2 regions of the Novilysobacter viscosus genome follow, and region 2 is predicted to be linked to the other one. Evidence: riboswitches for the same ligand, from Rfam matches in the RefSeq annotation. Region 2 holds a riboswitch; the other holds the start of a gene.

Region 1 (7,217 bases), on a different contig from region 2:
CCCACAGCAGCCACTGCGTCCAGTTGCGCGGCGCCTCCAGCGCCGACGGCCCCGCCAGCACCTTCGGCGTCCCGAGATAGGCCGGCGCAGGCTGCCAGCCGGCGCCATGATGGCTGCGCAGCGTGGACACCAGCTGCGGCAAGGGCGAGTCCGCGCGCCGGGCCCGGGCGCTGCCGGCCACCAGCCGATACGGCGGGCCGCCCTGGGCCAGGAACACGACCACCTCGGGCCGGTAGCCCAGCTGCAGCGTCGGGGCCATCCCGCCCGTGGGGCCGCTGGGGGTCAAGCGCCAGTAGCGGTCGCGCACCGGCTGGTCCAGCCCGCGCGGCGCCGACTGCGAACCTGGTCCCGGGCCGTCGACCCGGTAGGCCATCCAAGGCCCGGCCCGCAGCTGCCACGGCGCGTCGGCCCCGGCGCGGCTTTCCAGGCGCCATTGCAGCGCGTGGTTGCCCGGCATCGCCACGTCGACCTGCTCCACCGGAAAGCGGCCGCCCGTCTCGTAGACGAAGCCCGCCGCGGCGCCCGCCTTCGCGCGCTCCGGGGCCGCGGCGCCCGCCGGCTGCAACGCAAGCCATTGCGGAACCGGAGCCGCCGCGCCCGCCGGTTCGGCGGCCACTGCGGTGATTTCCAGCGCCGGCGCGACGTCCCGTGGCGTCAGCCGCAGGTAGCGGGCGTGCTGCTGGCGCGGCTGCAGGCCATCGAGCTGGATGCGCCGCTGCAGCAGCCGCCGCCCGTCGCGTCCCAGGTCCACCATGCGGCCACTCGATGGCACGCTGCGCCATTGCTCCAGGTCGTCGCTGGCCTCCACGTGGTAGCCCAGGTCCAGTGCCTCCACCGGCTTCCACTGCAGCTGCAGCGCAACCACCGGCTCGCGGATGCGGCTCAGGTCCAGCAGCAGCGCCGTTGCTTGCGCCGGTCCGGCGGCGCCGGCTGCCGGAGCGCCGCCCTCCACTTCGACCTGACGCAGGCGACCGTCGCTGTCGACGCGCGTCACCAGCCGCCAGTCCGATCCGCCCGCCTGCGATGGCGCGCCCGGAGGCGTCGGCAGCGGAAACCAGGGCACCGGCACCGTCGGCGGACGCCGAGCCAGCGGTTGCTCCGGGTCCAGCACCGAGGTGGGGACCGGCGTGCCGTCGGCGTTGAGGACGTCCAGGTCACGCAGGTCCGGGGTGGCCACCTGGCGATACACCGACTCGTCCAGCGTGACCCGGTAGGCGCCCGCGTCGTCGCTGGCGAGCGTCAGCGGCCATTGCATTGCATAGGGCGCCGGCGCGGCGCCCGCCGGTGTCGCCAACAGCACCAGCAACAGGACCGGCAGCACCGCCGGCAGAATGGTGGCGCGTTTCATCGGACAGGCTCCGTCGCGGCATGCGGGATCGAGACGGGTTCCGCCAGCGACCCGGTTCATGCCGACTCCCCTGCCGACTGGGCGGACAGGCCCGGCCCCTCCACCGGTCCGGCATCGCCTTGCCCGTCCGCGCGCGGCGGCGCCGGCGCCAGGTAACCCACCACGGTGCACAGCAGGCCGTAAGCGATGAACGACACGAGGCCCAACAGGTTGCCCAGGTGCTGGCGGTCGACCAACAGGAGCTTGGCCAGCACCACCGCCATGAGCACCGCGCCGGCCAACCACAGCGAGCGCTGGCCGCGGCGCGAGCCGACGATCCAGCCCAGCACGCCCAGCAGGCTCCAGGCCACGGTCAGGCTGGTCTGCACCAGGCTGGTGGAGAACATGGCGCCGCTCCACGCGGTGCCGCCCCAGTGGTGGCAGGCGCGCAGCACGACCACGGTGACCAGGACGAAGGCGGCGGCGGCCAGCAGCGCCGCACGCTGCCGGAACAGTGCCGGCTGCACATACAACCAGCCCGCCATCACCGCCAGCAGCGCGAGTTGCGCCAGGTCCTGCGGGTTGAGCAGCGCCATCCACGGCAGCGGCCGGCTGCCGCCCGCCGCCCACAGGCCGACCAGCCACGCGACGCCGACGATCGCGACAAACAGGTTCACCAGCCACGGCCGCCTTGCGATGAAGTCATCGGTCATCGGCGCGGACACCCATCGCGGACGCCACTGCAGTGCGGTGGCCATCGCGCCCCAGGGCAGCACGGCCAACAGGTAGATCCAGCCGTCGCCCAGCCCGAGCCTGCCCCCCGCGTGCTGCAGCGACAGCGACGCCAGCAGCGGCCAGGCCAGCAGCCAGGCCGTCTGCGCCACGTCGGCGGAATGGCCCGCGGCTGCGCGCAGACCGCGGATTACGCGCCAGCCCGCCACCGCGAACAGCAGCCAGGCCGCCCACCCCAGCGCCCCCAGCGGATGCACGTGCGCGTCCTGCTGGACCAGCGCCATCGGCAACGCCGCCACCAGAGCCAGCGCGCCCGTCCACTGCAGCGCCGGTGCGGGCAGCAGACGGCGGTGCGCCTCGATGGCAATCCAGCCCGTCGCCAGCGCAAGCATCATCACGAGGTCCGGCGCCATGGCGGGCGCGGCAAATGCCTCTATTTCGGCCAGACCATTGCCCAGCCACCACGCCAGGCCCCACAGGTAGTACCCGAGCGCGAGCGGGCTGCCATCGGTCCGGCGATAGCTCCATGCGCTGGCGAAGCCGGCCAGCGCGATCAGCAGCGCCGCCATGAAGGGCGCGTTGGCCAGCGCGCGGCCGCCAGCGCCAGCCGTGTCCATGCCGATCACAAACCCCATCGCGGCCACCAGCTGCAGCCCGGCGCCGGCCAACTGCTGCAGGCGACTGTTCTGGCGCAGCCCCAGCCAGACCGCCGCAGCGCCTTCAAGCGCGAAGATGCCCGCGGTGGCACTGGCCGACAGCGCCAGCGGGACCGCCAGGGTGGCGAATCCGGCCGCCAGCACCGCGTATGGCGCCACCAGCGGCGCGTACAGCGCGCGCCTGCGCAGCGCCCAGGCCAGCGCCGCGTACACGGCGGCCAGGCCCAGCGCGCAGAACGCCAGCGGCAGGCGCTCGCCGCCGATCAGCATGTCGCGCACCAGCCCCGCCTGCAGCGAGAACGCCACCAGCGGCGCGCCGAACAGCAGGCAGCTGTCGAGCCCGTCGCGACGGCCGGCGCGGCGGCGAGCCTGCAGGATCGGCAGCAGCAGGTAGAAGGCAAAGAACAGCAGCAGGAAGGGCTGCGTGGTGGCGTAGTCCTCGGGCCGGTAGCGCAGCACGCCCCAGCCAGTGCCGATGGCGAAGGTAAACAGGAACCCCAGCACGTTGAGCGCGCGCCACGAGCGGTACCAGGCGATGCCGAAGATCGCCGCGTTGAGTACCGCGTAGTAGCCGAACAACGCGACGTGGTTGCCCGGCCCGGTCGACAGCCAGATCGGTGCCAGGAAGCCGGCCAGGATCCCCAGCCAGGCCAGTGCCACCGCGTCCTGCCTGACCGCCAGCACGCCGGCGCTGGCCACCAGCACGACGCTCAGCGCGAACGCCGCGGGCGCTGGCAGCAGCGGATGCAGCTTGAACGCGGCGAACACCACCAGCAGCAGCACGCCGATGGCGCCGCCCTGCAGCGCGAGCGCAAAGCTGCGCCGGGATTCGCGCTGGCGCCAGCCGAACACCAGCCCGGCGATCGCCGCGGCCGCGACGCCGGCCAGCCGCAACTCGATCGGGAACGTCATCCAGCCCTGGTCGCCGGCGTACTTGAGCAGCGCCGCGACACCGGCAAACAGCACCAGCATGCCGACCTTGACCGGCACGTTGCCCTGGCTGAACCAGCGGCGCACCGCGCGCAGGCCCAGGGTCACCACATCCGGCCTGCGCGGCGGCGGCACCCCGCGCGCGGCGCCAGGTAGTGGCGGCGGCGTCCGGCCGTTTGACGCTGCCTCCGCGCGCCGTGCCTCTGCGGGCGATGCCCCCCCGGAGGAAACGCCCGACGGCGATGCATCCACTGGCGAGGCTGCCGGCGGCACCGGCGCGGACGAGGATCGCGACGCCGCCTGTGCCGCCCTGGCGGTGGCATGCGTGGGCGCAGGCCCGGCCTGCTGGCGCATCAATTCGGCCAGGGTCGGGCCTTGCGCGGCCTCGACCTCGCCCTGCAGATCCGCTTCAGAGCCGGTGCCATGGCGGGAATCCGGAGCCACACGATCGGGCTCCGGCGCGCGCGCCCGGGACGTCGACCCCGCGGCAGTCTGCATCGTCGCCAGGTCGCGCTCCAGGACATCGACCCGCCCGCGCAGGCTGCCGATCTTCACCAACGCCACGATCAGCCCCACCGGCACCGCCAGTACGGCCAGAACCAGTAGAACGATCAGCCCTTCCATCGCCGACTCCCCATCCCCTTGTGCGGCGCACGTTACACCACCGCAAGGCGCGGGTGATACGTGCTGACGCCGAGGCATCAACACCACATCTTGCGTTGACGCATGCGCACCACCCCATTATGTTGTGCGCGTCGGTGCCGGCCTCGCGGTCGGCTTGAAAGGGAAGCCGGTGCGGACCTGGGTCCAATGCCGGCACTGCCCCGCAGCGGTAGTGGAAACGACCGCCGTCATGGCACTGGGGCACGCGCCCCGGGAAGCGACGGCCAGTAGGTGGAAAGAGCTCCACGCAGGAGCGGCTTCAGCCGCGATGCTTCTGGCACCCGTTGGGCAGCCAAAGCCGCTCCTGCCTGATCAAGAGCACCGGTCCGCGTCCAGAGTCCGAAGACCTGCCGACAGCCGCGCGATGCACACCGCGCGGTGACCGGCAAGCGAGTCTTCGGGGGAAGACGGCCGGTGTCGCGACGCATCGTTGATGCGGCTCGCGGGCGGCGTTCGCCCGTGCGACAACCGCGCTCCACCCCCCCAGGATTCCGCGCCCGCGGGGGCGAGGCCGTGCCTGCCCGTCCGGCCCTGCACGCGCAGGCCCGGCCGGCGGTGCGTCCGCGCCCGCGCGCGTCGTCCTTCGAGGGGGGGATCGACGACCCGTGCGCCCACGCACTGGAGTTCACGCATGACCACCACCAACACCGCCCTGGCACCCACCGAGACCGGCGCCGAAACGCCCCCGCATCCGTCGACCGACGCCACGGCAACGGCCGCAAAGCCCGCGCGCAGGCTGCCTGCCGCATCCGGCGCGCCCGGCGACGGCTTCGCCCTGGCCCCGCCCGCCGCCGCGCTGGGCATGACCGTCGCCAAGCGCAACGGCGGCCGCGAGCCGGTCGACCTCAACAAGATCGTGCGCGCGATCGTCCGCTGCAGCGACGACCTGCACGCCATCGACCCGATGCGCGTGGCCACCCGCACGATCTCGGGCCTCTACGACGGCGCCTCGACGCGAGAACTCGACGAACTGTCGATCCGCACCGCCGCCCTGCTAACCGCCGAAGAGCCCGAATACGGCCGCCTGGCCGCGCGCCTGCTGGCCGGCGTCATCGGCAAGGAAGTCGCGGCGATCGACATCAACGCGTTCTCGCAGTCGGTCCAGCGCGGGCACGAACTGGGCCTGATCAACGACCGCCTGCTGGGCTTCGTCCAGGCCAACGCGCGCAAGCTCAACGACGCGATCGATCCCTCGCTGGACCGGCGCTTCGACTACTTCGGCCTGCGCACGCTGTACGACCGCTACCTGCTGCGCCATCCCACCGCGCGCACCGTGATCGAGACGCCGCAGCAGTTCTTCCTGCGGGTGGCCTGCGCGCTGAGCGAGGACGTGGCCGACGCGCTGGCGCTGTACCGGCGCATGGCGCAGCTGGACTACATCCCCAGTTCGCCCACTCTTTTCAACGCCGGCACCACCCACGAGCAACTCTCCAGCTGCTTCCTGCTGGACTCGCCGGAGGATTCGCTGGAGGCGATCTACCGCGGCTACATGGACGTGGCCAAGCTGAGCAAGTTCAGCGGCGGAATCGGCCTGAGCTATACGCGCATCCGTTCGCGTGGCTCGCTGATCCGCAGCACCAACGGCCTGAGCAACGGCATCGTGCCGTGGCTTAAGACGCTTGACGCCTCGGTCGCCGCGGTCAACCAGGGCGGCAAGCGCAAGGGCGCGGCCTGCGTGTACCTGGAGCCGTGGCACGCGGATGTCGAGGAGTTCCTGGAGCTGCGCGACAACACCGGCGACGAGGCCCGGCGCACCCACAACCTCAACCTGGCCAACTGGATCCCCGACGAGTTCATGCGCCGGGTCGAGGCGGACGCGACGTGGTCGCTGTTCGACCCGCACCGCGTGCCGCAGCTGACCGATCTGTACGGCGAGGGCTTCGACCGCGCCTACCGGGCCGCCGAAGCCGCCGGCCTGGCCACCCGCCAGGTCAAGGCGCGCGAGTTGTACGGGCGGATGATGCGCACGCTGGCGCAGACCGGCAACGGCTGGATGAACTTCAAGGACAAGTCCAACCGCGCCTGCAACCAGACCGCGTTGGCGGGCAACGTCGTGCACCTGTCCAACCTGTGCACCGAGATCGTGGAGGTCACCTCGCAGGACGAAACCGCGGTGTGCAACCTGGGGTCGATCAACCTGGCCCACCACCTCGACACCCGCGACGACGGCCGGGTCGCCTTCGACTTCGAACGCCTGGCCGAAACGGTCCGCCTGGCGGTGCGCCAGCTCGACCGCGTGATCGACCTGAACTTCTATCCGATCGAGACCGCGCGCCGCGCCAACCTGAAGTGGCGGCCGGTCGGCCTTGGGGCGATGGGCCTGCAGGACGTGTTCTTCCGCATGCGCCTGCCGTTCGACTCCGAACCCGCGCGACAGCTGTCGCGTGAGATCGCCGAGGCGATCTACTTCCATGCGCTGTCGGCGTCGTGCGAGCTGGCGCTGGAACGCGGCCGCCACCCGGCGTTCGGCGACACCCGCGCGGCGCGCGGCGCGCTGCAGTTCGAGGCCTGGGACGTGGCACCCGCCGACACTGCACGCTGGGATGCCCTTCGCGAGCGCATTGCCGCGCACGGCCTGCGCAACTCGCTGCTGATCGCCATCGCGCCCACCGCCACCATCGCCTCGATCGCCGGCTGCTACGAATGCATCGAGCCGCAGGTCAGCAACCTGTTCAAGCGCGAAACGCTGTCGGGCGACTTCCTGGTGGTCAACAAGTACCTGGTGGGCGAACTCAAGCGGCTGGGCCTGTGGACGGCGGAGATGCGCGATGCCATCAAGATGGCGGAAGGCTCGATCCAGGGCATCGAAGCGATTCCCACGTCGCTGCGCGAGGTCTACCGCACCGTGTGGGAGCTGCCGATGCGCGCGCTGATCGACATGGCCGCCGACCGCGGCGCGTACATCGACC
Region 2 (7,217 bases):
CGCCCTGCGCCTGCGGGCCAGCTCAGCGTGGCCCGGGGGCGCCAGTCGGTGGTGGAAGGTTGGCAGAGGCCCGTGAAGCAACCCAAGTAGCATGTGCCCGGCCGCCGCGGCCAGGCCAGCGATAGGGCGTCCGGCGTCGCGCTGCAGGGTTTCGGGGCGAGATTCGCTGCCCGGGCCTGGGGGCCACGGGCGCCGGCGCGGAGTGCCCGGCGGGACCTAAACGGCTAGACTGCGCGATCCCCTGAAGGAGCTCGCCGCGCATGTGTGGAATCGTTGGCGCGATCGCCGATCGCGATGTGGTCCCGGTCCTCATCGAGGGACTCAAGCGGCTGGAATATCGCGGCTACGATTCGGCCGGCATCGCTGTGCTGGACGAGGATGGCGTGCGCCGGGTGCGCCGCACGGGGCGGGTGTCGGAGATGGAAGCGGCGGCGCAGGCCGAGGGCGTGCATGCGCGGCTGGGCATCGGCCACACCCGCTGGGCCACGCACGGCGGCGTCACCGAAGCCAACGCCCACCCGCACGTCAGCTTCAACGAGCTGGCGGTGGTGCACAACGGCATCATCGAGAACCACGACGAGCAGCGGGGGCGCCTGCGCCAGGCCGGCTACACGTTCGAGTCCGAGACCGACACCGAGGTCATCGCCCACCTGATCCACCACCACCAGAAGGCCGGTGGCGACCTGCTGCAGGCGGTGCAGCGGGCCACGCGCGAACTGACCGGCGCCTACGCCATCGCCGTGGTCAGTGCGCGCGATCCGGGGCGCATGATCGCCGCACGCATGGGTTGTCCGCTGCTGGTCGGCCTGGGCGAAGGCGAGAATTTCATCGCCAGCGACGTCTCGGCGATCGTGCAGGCCACGCGCCGGGTGATCTTCCTGGAGGAGGGAGACACCGCGGAGGTCACCCGCGAATCGGTGCGCGTGTTCGACGGCGAGGGCGCGGCCATCGACCGCGAGGTGCATGTATCGGACGTGTCGCTCGCATCGCTGGAGCTGGGCCCGTACCGCCACTTCATGCAGAAGGAGATCCATGAGCAGCCGCGCGCGGTCGCCGACACCATCGAGGCGGTGATCGACAACAACGGGTTCTCGGCGGAGCTGTTCGGCAGCCAGGCCGCGGACGTGCTGGACGGCGTGGAGGGCGTGCAGATCCTGGCCTGCGGGACCAGCTACTACGCCGGCCTCACCGCTCGCTATTGGATCGAGTCGATCGCCGGGCTGCCGTGCTCGGTGGAAATCGCCAGCGAGTACCGTTACCGGCGCGCGGTGGCCAATCCCCGACACCTCGTGGTGACGATCTCGCAGTCGGGGGAAACGCTCGACACGATGGAAGCGCTGAAGTACGCCAAGTCGCTGGGCCACGACAGGACGCTGTCGATCTGCAACGTGCCCGAGAGCGCCATCCCGCGCGCCAGCCGGCTGGTCTACTACACCCGCGCGGGCGCCGAGATCGGCGTCGCCTCGACCAAGGCCTTCACCACGCAGCTGGTCGCGCTGTTCACCCTGACCGCCACCCTGGCGAAGCTCGGCGGCCGGCTGGACGAAGCGCAGGAAGCCGGCTTCGTCGACGCGCTGCGCCACCTGCCCGGCAGCGTGCAGCATGCGCTCAACCTGGAGCCACAGATCATTGCTTGGGCGGACCGCTTCGCCCCGCGCGAGCACGCATTGTTCCTGGGGCGCGGCGTGCACTATCCGATCGCACTGGAAGGCGCGCTCAAACTCAAGGAGATCTCCTACATCCACGCCGAGGCCTACCCGGCCGGCGAGCTCAAGCACGGGCCGCTGGCGCTGGTGGACGCCAACATGCCGGTGGTGGTGATCGCCCCCAACGACAGCCTGCTTGAGAAGGTGAAATCCAACATCCAGGAAGTGCGCGCGCGTGGCGGCGAGATGTTCGTGTTCGCCGACGCGGACAGCCACTTCGGAGAATCCGAGCAGGTCCACGTCATCCGCACCCCGCGCCACGTCGGCGTGCTCAGCCCCATCGTTCACGCCATCCCGGTGCAGCTGCTGGCCTACCACGCGGCGCTGGCGCGCGGCACCGACGTCGACAAGCCGCGCAACCTGGCCAAGTCGGTGACGGTGGAGTAGCTGGGGGCTCCCCAGCTACTCGCCCGAGCGGCTCCAGCCGCATGGGGTTACGCGTAGGTGCGACGTGAGTCGCGAACCTTCGACACCTCGAATGGCCGTCGCGACTTGAACGTCGCTCCTGCAGGGGTAGCCGGCGCCTAGTGCCCCGGGTCCCAGCGCAACGTCAGGAACCATTCCCGCCCCGGCTGGTTGTAGAACGATGCGGTCTCGTAGTCGCGGTCGAACACGTTGGCAACGCGTGCCTGCACCGTCCACGCGGGACCGATCGCGTACTCGGCGCGCAGGTCGAGCGTTGCGTAGCCCCCCAATCGACGGGTGTTGCCCACATCGTCGAACCGCGACCCCTCCGCCACGCCCGTCAGGCCGATGCGCAGGGCGCCGTAGGGGCGATCCAGGTCCAGCCGCGCACTGTGCCGGGCCCGCCGTGGAAGCTCGTTGCCGGCGTTGAAGCCCGAGCCCCGGTTCTCGGTGTCTAGCACGCTGATGCTGCCGGCCAGGGCCCAGGCCGAGAGTTCGGCATCCACCCCCAGTTCCGCACCGCGCATGCGGGCACGCTCGATGTTGTTGGGCAGGAACAGTGCCGCGTCGTATGCGATCAGGTCCTCGACGCGAGTGTCGAAGGCATCCAGCCGCCACATTATTGTGCCGGCGTCCCACGCCAGCCCGGCGTCCCAGCTGCGCGACGACTCCGGTCGCAGCGTCGGGTTGCCGAAGAACGGGAAGTACAGTTCGTTGAACGTCGGCGCCTTGAACGCGGTTCCATAGCCCGCGCTCAGGCGCCAGCCACCCCCAAGCGACAACCCCCATGCGGCGCTGCCGGTGGTGGCCTGGCCGAACTGCCGGTTGTCGTCGTGTCGGAGCGCGGCCTGCAGCGAATGTCGCCCGAGCGTGCCCTGGTACTGGCCGAACGCGGCGCGGGTGTCGCGCTCGGTGCGGTCGTAGGCGGTGGTGCTGCCGACGCGGTCGCGCAGCCAGTCCGCGCCCACCGTCAGCAGGTGGCCCTCGGCCAGCGCGACGTCGGCCTGCACGCTGGCGCTGTCGCGATCGGTTTCGAAGTAGCCGATGGACGTGCCGCCGATGAAGTTGTCGGAGGCATCGGTGTTGCGGCCCGCCCCCAGCGCCAGGGTCAGCGCATCGGAGGGCGTCCAGGTGGCGCGCGCCCCCAGCACCTGCTGGGTGGTCTCGGAGTAGTCGGTGAAGTCGCCATCGAACTCGTTCTCGCCGTGCGCCCTCAGCGCCTGGGCCTGCAACTCGACGGTGGTGCCGAGATCGAGTCCACCGCGCAGCGATACCGAGCGGTTCCGGTAGCCGTCCGCATCCGGTTGCGGTGCGGCAATGAAACAGCCGCCGGAAAACGGCGTGGGCGTTGCGACGTCGCAGGCATCGATGCCATCGGTACGCTGGTAGCCGGCGTCGATGCCGAACCAGGCGGCCTGGCTGCCGCCGCCGATGCCGGCGCTCGCCTCGCGGCGCCCATGGCTGCCGACGGTGGCATTGGCGCGTGGCGAGATCCCGCCGTGGTCGCGGCGGGTGAACACCTGGATGACGCCGCCGATCGCCTCGCTGCCGTACAGGCTGGAGCGTGGGCCACGCACGATTTCCACGCGGTCGATCATCGACAGGGGCAGGTCCTGGAACGAGACCAGGCCGGACGTCGCCGAGCCCACGCGCACGCCGTCGACCAGCACCAGAACGTGGTCGGATTCCGCGCCGCGCATGAACACGGTGGTGAGCTTGCCCTGGCCGCCCTGGTTGGAGATCGCCACGCCGGCGCGGCCCCGCAGCAGCTCGGGCAGCGATCGGGCCTGGCTGCGGATGATGGCGTCGCGATCGATCACCTCCACCGGCGCCAGCGTTGCGTTGGCGCTCACCGGGGTGCGCGTGGCGGTGACCACCACCTCGTCGAGGTCGCGCGCCGTTTCGGACTGCGCGTGGGCGGACAGGGGTAGCGCGAGGGCGCAGGCGAGGATCGACAGGCGAAGCTGCATCGGGACGTCTCCATCGCACGGCCAGGCCGTGCCGGTGTCAGGGAGTCGGATGCAGGGGCAATGGGCCGCGAAATCGGACGAACAGCGCCGGCGTCGCCGCCGCAATGCCCTCCGCATCGCAACCAGTCAGCATCAAGGCCGGTCTCCGGACTCGCGAGTGGAAGGGATTCCTTCCGGCCCAGGCGCCTTCCCGTGGCTGCTGCTGCAGCCCAGTGGCGGATGCCGTGGCTTGACTCGCTTACCGTTGCGGGGGCAGTGCCGGGCTGGCCGCGTTGGCGGCGTCACCGGCTTCCCGTTTCAACCCGTCGGCAGGACGCCGCCGGGTCACCTTGAAGCGGCGCGCAGTGTACGGGATCGGCTCGGGTTGGGCGAGTGTCCGATGAAGTTGGATCGCGACGCGCGGTCGCGGCGGTTCAACGCCGCCAGTCGGGCTCGTCGTCGTCCGGGCGCATCGCCACGGTGTCCTCGGTCAGCACCGTGGTGCGTACCGGCCCTGGAGTGGGCTTGTAGCGCGGCGGGGGCAGCTTGTCGATCGCGACACCGGCCGCGCTGACCAGTTCCTGGCGTCGCGCTTCCGGTACCTCCTGCCAATGGCAGTCCTGCAACGCGCCTTCGATCGCATACAGCAGGCTGAGCGTGGGCTTGAACCCGGCGCGCTTGACGCGCATGAAGGCCTCGACGGTCCCGGCCTCGGCCAGTTCCTCGCGCGTGCGCAGCCCGACCTGCCGCAACCACGCCGCGGACTTGGGGCCGATGTTGCGCATCTTCTCGCTGCTCATCCCATTGCCTCCACGAAGGCCGCGGCAATCGCCTCGACGCCGCGCTGGTCATCGGCATCGAAGCGCGACGGCAACGGGCTGTCGATGTCGAGCACGCCAATCAACGCACCACCCCGCACCAGCGGCACCACGATCTCCGAACGCGAGGCCGCGTCGCAGGCGATGTGGCCCGGGAAGGCATGCACGTCGTCGACCCGCTGGGTGGTGCGCTCGCGCGCGGCCGCGCCGCACACGCCCCGGTCCATCGGGATGCGCACGCAGGCGGGCAGGCCCTGGAACGGCCCGACGACCAGCTCCGTGCCATCGAAGAAGTAGAAGCCCGCCCAGTTGAGGTCGGGGAGCCCGTGGTACAGCAGGGCGGCCAGGTTGGCGGCGTTGGCGATGCGGTCGCGCTCGCCCGACATCAGCCCGCGGGCCTGCTCCAGGAGCTGCGAGTACTGCTCCGGCTTGTTGCCGGTGAGTGGGGTGGCGGCAAACATGGCGCGAGTGTAGCAGCGCCCCCGCCATCGCCTTACCATCGGCCGATCCCGAAAAACGGAGCACTTGACATGGACCTGTCGCGCCTGCCGGTGCAGAACGGCTTCCGACTGCGTGGAGCGGCCGTGAGCCGAGTGGAAACCTTCGTCGATGCCGCCTTCGCGTTCGCGGTCACGCTGCTGGTGGTGTCCTTCGGCAGCGTGCCCGACAGCTTCGAGGCCCTCTACGAGGCACTGCGCCGGTTGCCGGCGTTCGTTGCCGGCTTCGCGATCCTGGCGCTGTTCTGGCACGCCCACCATCGCCTGTTCCGCAGGGTTGGACTGGAGGACTTCACCATCGTGGTGCTGAGTCTGGCGCTGGTGGCGGCGACGTTGTTCTACGTGTACCCGTTGCGGATGGTGATGTCGGCGGCCATGGGCTTCTTTACCGGAGGCTGGGCGGTCAGCGAATTCCGCATCGACAACATGTCGCAGTTCAGCACGATCTTCGTGATCTACGGCGTCGGCTTCGCGGTGCTGGCGGGGCTTATCGTCGCCTTGAACGTGCACGCGCTGCGTCGCAGCAGCCAGTTGCGACTGGATGCGGCCGAGCGCCAGTTGCTTGAATCGGAAGTCGTCGTGCACCTGGTCTACATCGCCTGCGCCGTGCTCTCGATGGCCATCGCGCTGCTGCTCCCGGCGCGACCCGGCTGGTGGATGGCATTGCCGGGCATGGCCTATGGGCTGTTGGGCGTCGCACTGCCGATCTATGCAGGCGTGGCCCAGCGCCGTTTGCAGGCCGCGCTGGAGCTCAGGACCCACCCGTGAAAAGCGTTTTCGTCACCGGTACCGATACCGGCATCGGCAAGTCGGTCGCCAGCGCGGCACTGCTGCATGCAATGCGCGCGCGCGGGTTGGCTGCGGTGGGCATGAAACCGGTGGCCAGCGGGTGTATCGAAACCGCGCAGGGCTGGCGCAACGACGACGCACTGCTGCTGCAGGCGGCAAGCCAGCCCCGCCCGGCGTATGCCGACATCAATCCGTACGCGCTGCCTGCACCGCTGGCCCCCGAGATCGCCGCGGCCGAGGCCGGGGTGGAGGTGGCGCTGGCCCCGATCCTCGCCGCCTACCGGCGCCTGGCCGGGGCCGCCGATGCGGTCGTGGTGGAGGGGGTGGGTGGCTGGGCCGCTCCGCTGTCAGCGTCGCTCGACCAGGCCGACCTGGTGCGCGCGCTCGACCTGCCGGTGGTGATGGTGGTGGGACTGAGGCTGGGCTGCCAGAGCCACGCGCGGCTCACCGCGCGGGCGATCCAGGCCGACGGCCTTCGGCTGGCCGGCTGGATCGGCAACGCCGTGGACCCCGGGATGGAGCGCCCCGCCGAGGTCATCGCCCTGTTGCACGCTCGCCTCCCCGCCCCGTGCTGGGGTTGCCTGCCGTACCGGGCCCCACCGCACCCGGCCGACCTGGGGCGCCTTTTGACGTTGGGGGACTGAAGGAAAGGGCCCTGCCTCACCCGGACTGGATTCGAATGCCGGTCCTCGTGCACCGGGGGAGGTGACCCCGACTTCCGGCATGGGGCGGCGCACGGGGACATCGCTAAACTGGGCGGTACAGAATTAACCCTCCGAGGCCCGGCATGCGCCGTACTGCTCTGTTTTCCGGAATCGTGCTGCTCGCCCTCGCCGGGCTGGCCGGATGTGGCGGCGACGACGCAGACGGTGCCCCCGCAGCCGCGGGCGGACCCCCGGGTGGCATGCAGCTGCCGGTGGAGACGGTCACCATCCAGCCGCGGCCGCTGCAGTCGGGCCTGGATACCGTCGGCAGCCTGCGCGCCGACGAGTCGGTGGTGGTACGCCCCGAGGTGGCCGGCCGCATCCAGCGCATCCACTTCACCGAGGGCGG

Evidence for each region. Region 2 has a riboswitch for cobalamin ahead of btuB (TonB-dependent vitamin B12 receptor). Riboswitches for the same ligand answer to the same signal wherever they lie in the genome.
Region 1: it holds a riboswitch for cobalamin, as region 2 does, so the genes downstream of both, ACJQWL_RS05505 (ribonucleoside-diphosphate reductase subunit alpha) here and btuB (TonB-dependent vitamin B12 receptor) in region 2, are expected to answer to the same signal.

What each region holds. Positions count from the first base shown of each region.
Region 1 is NZ_JBJMAV010000002.1:399,213-406,429, forward strand. It holds gene ACJQWL_RS05495 (DUF3999 domain-containing protein) at 1-1,348, opposite strand, end outside; gene ACJQWL_RS05500 (DUF2339 domain-containing protein) at 1,405-4,269, opposite strand; cobalamin riboswitch at 4,385-4,677, shown strand; gene ACJQWL_RS05505 (ribonucleoside-diphosphate reductase subunit alpha) at 5,111-7,217, shown strand, end outside.
Region 2 is NZ_JBJMAV010000005.1:186,505-193,721, forward strand. It holds gene glmU (bifunctional UDP-N-acetylglucosamine diphosphorylase/glucosamine-1-phosphate N-acetyltransferase GlmU) at 1-90, shown strand, start outside; gene glmS (glutamine--fructose-6-phosphate transaminase (isomerizing)) at 261-2,093, shown strand; gene btuB (TonB-dependent vitamin B12 receptor) at 2,231-4,081, opposite strand; cobalamin riboswitch at 4,201-4,428, opposite strand; gene ACJQWL_RS09790 (TfoX/Sxy family protein) at 4,495-4,860, opposite strand; gene msrC (free L-methionine (R)-S-oxide reductase MsrC) at 4,857-5,339, opposite strand; gene ACJQWL_RS09800 (TMEM175 family protein) at 5,409-6,143, shown strand; gene bioD (dethiobiotin synthase) at 6,140-6,808, shown strand; gene ACJQWL_RS09810 (efflux RND transporter periplasmic adaptor subunit) at 6,952-7,217, shown strand, end outside.